3 regions of the Thermanaeromonas toyohensis ToBE genome follow, and region 3 is predicted to be linked to each of the others. Evidence: riboswitches for the same ligand, from Rfam matches in the RefSeq annotation. Region 3 holds a riboswitch; each other region holds the start of a gene.
The links. Region 3 has a riboswitch for cyclic di-GMP ahead of B9A14_RS00070 (HD-GYP domain-containing protein). Riboswitches for the same ligand answer to the same signal wherever they lie in the genome.

Region 1: linked by a shared signal. The riboswitch ahead of B9A14_RS10050 (methyl-accepting chemotaxis protein) and the one ahead of B9A14_RS00070 (HD-GYP domain-containing protein) in region 3 are both predicted to bind cyclic di-GMP.
Region 2: linked by a shared signal. The riboswitch ahead of flgB (flagellar basal body rod protein FlgB) and the one ahead of B9A14_RS00070 (HD-GYP domain-containing protein) in region 3 are both predicted to bind cyclic di-GMP.

The regions. Positions count from the first base shown of each region.
Region 1 covers NZ_LT838272.1:1,942,236-1,944,429, reverse strand. The annotation lists gene B9A14_RS10055 (FapA family protein) at 1-763, shown strand, start outside; cyclic di-GMP riboswitch class I at 959-1,046, shown strand; gene B9A14_RS10050 (methyl-accepting chemotaxis protein) at 1,183-2,194, shown strand, end outside.
Region 2 covers NZ_LT838272.1:991,994-994,187, reverse strand. The annotation lists gene fliF (flagellar basal-body MS-ring/collar protein FliF) at 1-46, opposite strand, end outside; gene fliE (flagellar hook-basal body complex protein FliE) at 61-390, opposite strand; gene flgC (flagellar basal body rod protein FlgC) at 420-848, opposite strand; gene flgB (flagellar basal body rod protein FlgB) at 852-1,250, opposite strand; cyclic di-GMP riboswitch class I at 1,419-1,534, opposite strand; gene B9A14_RS04810 (bis-aminopropyl spermidine synthase family protein) at 1,640-2,194, opposite strand, start outside.
Region 3 covers NZ_LT838272.1:14,199-16,392, reverse strand. The annotation lists gene B9A14_RS00070 (HD-GYP domain-containing protein) at 539-1,174, opposite strand; cyclic di-GMP riboswitch class I at 1,266-1,379, opposite strand; gene B9A14_RS00065 (AbrB/MazE/SpoVT family DNA-binding domain-containing protein) at 1,442-1,795, opposite strand; gene pnpS (two-component system histidine kinase PnpS) at 1,773-2,194, opposite strand, start outside.

The sequences.
Region 1 (2,194 bases), 1.4 Mb from region 3:
CAAGGGCAACGTCCACGCTTCAACTATAATCGCTGGAGAGAAGTTCGCTCTCCTAAGGAACGGTCTTCCCCTCCTAAAGAGGATATCATCTCAGATAGAAGAGCTATTTCTGGCCCTCAACCAGCTTAAAGAGAAGTACACAGGAAGCACCATCGGCCCTTTAGTCAAATTGTTGCTTGAACGGAAGTATCCTGGTATTCCAGCATCTATTCAGGTCCTTAGAGAGTACGTCAAGAAGCTCCCCTTTGAGTATCCTCCCCTCACCCGGTTTTTAAATAACATGGAGTATAAGTTAGTACGCCTACCCCTTGCCATAGTCAGCATCGAAGAGATAGAGGAACTGTACAATGAGGCTATGGAATTGCTAGGCCATATTCAAATCCAGGACAAAACAGAAAACGGCAACGTGACTGTGGGCTATGTGCTTAACTCCAAAATTATCGCCTCAGGAAGCGTAACTGTAAGCCGTATAGGTTGTGACAATTCTTATATCGAAGCAGGAAAAAAGGTTATAATCCATGGCGCCTTTAGAGGCGGGGAAATAAAGGCAGGAGAGGATGTGTACGTAAGGGAACTGGGCACCCGGGGCGGAGCCAAAAGTACAGTCACGGTACAGGAAAAAGGCGTAGTCACTATCGAACATGCCTATGAAAATAGTTTTGTAAAAATAGGTGTCCGAATCTATCCCTTCACCAGGGAAGAAAGAAAAATAAGGCTTCGCCTTAACGCGGAAGGTGAAATAGATGTTATACCTTGGAGGTAAAAGAGCTTGGATTCAGGGCGGCCAAAATACCTGCGGTTTTTCGACAAATTTCTCCTTGATCTTCAAACAATGCAAGGGATAATTTTAACTTAAAAAGAGGATTTTTAGACATAATGTCGAATAAAATAACAGCAAAATAAAATAAGAGATAAGGGCTGAGTAAGTTAGAAGGCTACAGGAAAGGTACGTTATCTGCACCGAGAAGGGCAAACCGTTCGAAAGGGCGGGGCGCAAAGTCATGGGCCTAAGGCGGGATCTAAGCTAAGGCTGCCAGGCTGCCGGTGCATCGAGGTAGGAGGGAGCAGAAACGTGCTCCCTTTTATTTTAAGCTTATTTTAAGCCTAATTTTAGATTTAAGTTTATTTAACTTAAAGCAAGATAAGTCATAACTACCAAAAATTAAGAAGGAGGCAACACCTATGGCTATTACCTCTACCAAAACATTAGAACCTTTACCTACGGGCAGCCGAGGGGTATATAGGGATACTTCTAAGACTGAACTAGTAAAGGAGGGAGATAAGAAAGAGATAGAAGCGCGCAGGAGGCAGGCTCGAACCTTTGCCAAGCAGCAACAGATAGCTGAGCGGATAGCTAGTGCAACAGAACAACTTTCTTCTGGAGTTGAACAGGCTTCAAGTGCTGTAGAAGAATTGCGCAGCGCTATGGAACAAATAGCCAGCGGAGCTCAGGAGGCTAGCAGTGCTACCGAGCAGTCTTTGGCTGCCATACAGGTTATTGGCGAGGCGGCGAAAATCTCTGTAAAGCAGGCACGGGAGTCGCTGTCCCGTTGTGAAGCCATAAGGGATTTAGTAAACCGCACATCTCAAGACATCGAAGAACTGATCCAAGGTGTAGACGATAGCGCTGCTAGAAGCGAAGAATCGGCCAGACTGGTGGCAAGGCTGGAAGAAGAAGCGGCCAAGATTGGTGAGATTGTTAGGACTGTCGTAAGGATCGCTGACCAAACTAACCTTTTGGCTCTAAATGCTGCGATTGAGGCCGCACGGGCTGGGGAACACGGCCGTGGTTTTGCCGTAGTAGCCGACGAAGTAAGGACCCTGGCAGAAACTTCCGAGAAAGCAGCCAGTGATATACGGAAGATAGTGGATAGCGTGCAAGAAGATGTACGGATAGTGGCGGAAGCTATTAATAAAGCAGCCGAGGTAGCTAGAGGTGAAACAGAAAAGGGCAAAGTTATAACTGATGAGCTTAAGAAGATAGCTAGCTCCGTAGTCAACGTAGTAGAGAGTGCAACTAGGATCGAACAGCTAATTACTGAAGTAGAAAAGGCAGTGGCTGAATTCCAAAAGGGAAGCGAGCAAATAGCAGCTACTGCTGAAGAGCAAGCCAGCGCAACTGAGCAAGCTTTACAAGGGGTTGAGCAGCAGGCCCATGCGCTGGCCGAGATAAGTGCTAGTACCAATAATTTAG
Region 2 (2,194 bases), 980 kb from region 3:
TAGACCAATACCCTGTAACCTTCTTAAGCCACTCCCGCCCTTTCATGCTTTATAGAGCTCCTACACTTGCATCCGCGAAATTTCCTGATAAGCTTCGATAACTTTATTTCTAACTTGTACAGCCAGTTGCAGGGCGAGACCTGCTTGCTCCAAGGCCAGCATAACTTCGTGTATGTCTTGGATATCTCCTGCTAGGTACTGGAGAGTAAGTTTATCAGCCTTCTGCAGGGTCTCATTTAAATCCGCTAGCTTCTCCTTGAGGATCTCTTGGAAGGAAGCTGCTAATTCTCCTGCACCAACCGGTTTTGTTCTTTGGCCTTCTCCCAAGCTCAAAGGAGGAGAAGTAGGGAGGAGAGATAATCCTTGCACCATCGCGTTCCCTTCCTTCAACCTCTCGCTTTTTCAGCCTGCTTTCTCCTTTAAACACGGCCTATCTCCAAAGCTTTCAAGGCCATGGACTTAGCTGCATTAAAAGCAATTACATTAGCCTCGTAGGCCCGGGAAGCAGTGATGAGGTCTATCATCTCATTTACCACGTTAATGTTAGGGAGGGCAACATATCCCCGGGTATCCGCATCAGGGTGAGTTGGATCATACACTAAGCGCGGAGGCGTATTATCCTCAGCAATACCCACTACCCGTACACCATAGCCTGGGGCTTGAGGCCCTGGAATCCCCTTGAGCTCCCGGAGCCGTTCAGCAAAGATAGCTACCTTTCGGCGGTAGGGCCCGCCTCGGGCCGTCCGGGTGGTATAGATATTGGCTAAATTGCTAGCTATAAGATCCAGCCGCAAGCGCTCGGCCGTAAGCCCGGAAGCGCTGATAGCCAAGCCAGGGAGAAGCTCCAAATTTTACCGCCTCCCTTCATTGATAACATAGCGCCACATCCCTAAACGCCCGTTTAACTGTTGTACAGCGAGGTTATAATTCAAGGAATTCATAACCAGCTCCACCATTTCCCGCTCGATGTCTACATTATTACCGTCCCGGCGCATAGCAGTGAAGCGATCCTGCTCTACCCTCGGTTCTACTTCAGGACCAGAGCCCGGTAGGTGCCTGGGATGCGTCCGGTACAACGTCAATCCCTGTTCCCCGCGCAAGGCGCGCCTTAAGCTTTCTTCAAAAGTGACGTAATAGCGCTTGAAGCCTGGTGTATTGGCGTTGGCTAAGTTATGGGCGATAACCCGCTGCCGTAGAGCAGCAGCTTCGAGGACTTTTCGTAAGGCCTCCCCTACCGCCGACAAAAACACCCTTCTTTCCCTTCTTTCTCCTGTTTTTCACCTTTATCCAACAGTGTAATAAGAAATTGGTAAAAAGTGTAGGAGGCTAAAGTCCCTATTTTTCTATGGGACCATAGTCCTAAAACGACCAAAAAAGCCCGCTCCGAACAAGGGCGGGCAAACTACAAGCTTTCCAGCCCCGGCAGCCTGGCGATCTTAGCCCCGGTAAGCCCAGGGAAGCTACTCGGGCCACCGGAGCCTTAGACCCATGGCTTTGCGCGCATCCCCTTTCGGAGAGCTTGCCCTTAACGGAGCGCTAAGTAAGAAATTTTTACCTTGATGGTTAATACTTATTCAACACAAAATGCCAAAATCCTGCAGGGTTCTCCAAAATTTAGCTAAAGTTTTGGTTAAAATTTTTAACTACCCTGGCTTCCATAAATAAGAGCCTCTTCATCTACATAAAGCTCGCAAGCGGCCGGTTCGTTTTTAACCGCTTCCACCCGTTCCAAAACCTGTATTCTATACATGGCCGAATGGTACCAATTCATCTGGGGCTCTACCTCAACAAAGGGGAGCTTCGCCTTAAGGCTGGGAAGGAGATAATCCCAATTCACATACTGGTTAAAGTCTTCAATAATATCCGTGATGGTTACTTTAAACTTTCCTACTAGAAGCTGCTGGAGCCGATTCCACTTCTTAAGGGAAGATTCAGCATGGGTTAAACCAAAATACCCGGCGCAACCCTCCCCTTTGAGACTAGCCAATCCCCGGCTAAGGCATACTTCCAAAGCTTCTAAGGTTTCCGGCGGGTCCGTAATAAAAGTATCAAAGTATCCTACATATTGGGAAGGTAAAGGTTGGCGGAAATCGTATCTTTCGGCCTTAACTGGCATGTTTTCCCGCTGCGCTACCTCGTTTATGAAATTAAGAAGCCTCTCATCGATCTCCAAAACCACTACTTCCTGCGGCAG
Region 3 (2,194 bases):
CATAAGGGCCGAGCCCAGGAGATGGCCGGGTCCGCAAGGGCTCGGCCATCTCCGGCCAAAGGTCGGTACCGGGTCAAAAAGGCTCGGTACCGGCTGGCGGGAAGATCAAGGATAAGTCCGTCAAGGCTTGCCCCTAGTCCGAAGGATTAGGGGCAGGTCGGCAAGGATGATCCTTGGTCGAGCTAAGACAATTTAAGGTGCCGCAGGCAACCTTTAAAGGCTAGAGGTCGAACAAGATCGAGAGACCTTGTTCGGCTTCTCAGGTACTTTAAATTGTCGAGCTAAGGTTAGCATAGGTTCCGTAAGGGTCTATACCCGCCGAAAGGCTGGTATGGGCTCTGTAGGGATGTGTGTTAGCCGGTGTTAAGGTCCTTATGGGCTCTTTAAAAGGAAGGCCGCAAGATCGCGGCCTTCTTTGCTTTTGTTTTGGCAAGGTAAAAAAACGCCCAGAGAAATCTCTGGGCTAAGCTTAAGGTTTATATAAAAAAGGAGGTCAGAGGACGCTTGTAGTAAAGGGCTAGCGGGCTGTTCATTGATATCATAACTCATTACTGTTAAGTTTCCGTGTTGTTACGTTTAAGATCAGATTAATTTTTTCCGGTCTTAAGACCTGCCGGCCCTTAAGGAACCCTGCAGTAAGGGAAAAAAAGGCCTCTACAACTTGAGGATCAAATTGGCTACCACTACATTCCTCTAGCTCCCGCAGGGCTGCGCTTAAGCCGCGGGCTTCTTGGTAAGGCCGCCGTGAGGTCATGGCGTCAAAGGCATCAGCCAGGGCTATTATCCTAGCTCCTAGGGGTATCTTCGTGCGGGATAGCCCATAATAACCCCTACCATCCCATCTTTCATGGTGGTAAAGGATTATTTCCTTAATAGGCTGCCAAGGAAAGGTATCCGGTAGAAGGTGGCACCCTTCCTCCGGGTGTTTATACATCTTTTCCCACTCCGCAGGGGTAAGCTGACCCTTCTTATGTAATATAGCCCGGGGAATTTTGAGTTTGCCGATATCGTGAAATAGAGCGCCTAAAAAAATCTTCTCCACTTCTTGGTACTCTAATCCAAGCTCCATGGCTACCTGGCGAGCAGTAACGGCTACATGCAGGCAATGGTAGTAAGTGAGGCGCGAATGTCTAAACAAATCCTCAAGCAATGCGCTAACGGCGTAGGCGTCCACTTAAGGACATCCTCTCTTAAATTCTTTTTAATAAAACAAAATAACCTTGCTTCAGAGCAAGGCTCGCCAGGGTCACTTATACCCCTTAAGAGCTGGCAGCCTGGCGATCATAGCCTCCCTTTAGAGGAGCTAACCCCTTAAAGGGAAAAGCCTTAGACCCATGGCTTTGTGCCCCTGCCTTTCGACAGGTTTACCCTGAAGCAGCTCTTATTTCGAGATTTTTTTTGTGGTGGTAAATTTGTTCGACGCCGTTAGCCAAAATCCTCCTTAATCTGGTAGATTCCCACTCTTTCCCACAAAAATATCCAGTTCTAGCTCCCGGGCTAAAAGATACAGATATTTTTTAGCGCAGCGGCGACAGAGGGTCTGCCCCCAAACCTGTATTAAATCCACCTCACAACCGCAAAAAGTGCAAGCCCGCTGGGGGAATCCCTTGCGGATATACCACTGTCCGTCCTCCCGGAGGAGAAACTCTACTTCTTCCCCCGCCCGGATCTCTAGTTGCTGCCTCATTTCAGTGGGTAAAGTAACCCTACCCTTCTCATCCACCACCCGACGGTAAACTATCTCCCGGGACCCTCCTAAAGTCCCCACTACCTTACCTTCTCGTAACTCCTTCACCCCCTTCCTCCCCTTCGGCTATAGGGAGTATAAAGTAAAAGGTACTACCTTGCCCTACTTGACTATGGACTCCTACCGTCCCACCATGGGATTCTACCATATGCTTTACAATAGATAACCCCAAGCCTGTACCCCCAAGTTCCCGGGAACGGGCCTTATCCACCCGGTAAAACCGTTCAAAGACCCGAGGCAAGCTTTCCTTCGGGATCCCTATGCCGGTATCCCGCACCTCCACCCGTATCTTAGATCCTTCCCGCTCTGCAGCTACAGTTACCGAACCACCCCTCGGAGTATATTTGATCCCGTTATCTAAAAGGTTAAGGAGAACCTGTTCTAGAAAGTTTTCCGGGAACTTCAAAAGGGGAAGGTCGGGAGGAAGTTCTACTTTAAGTTCCACTC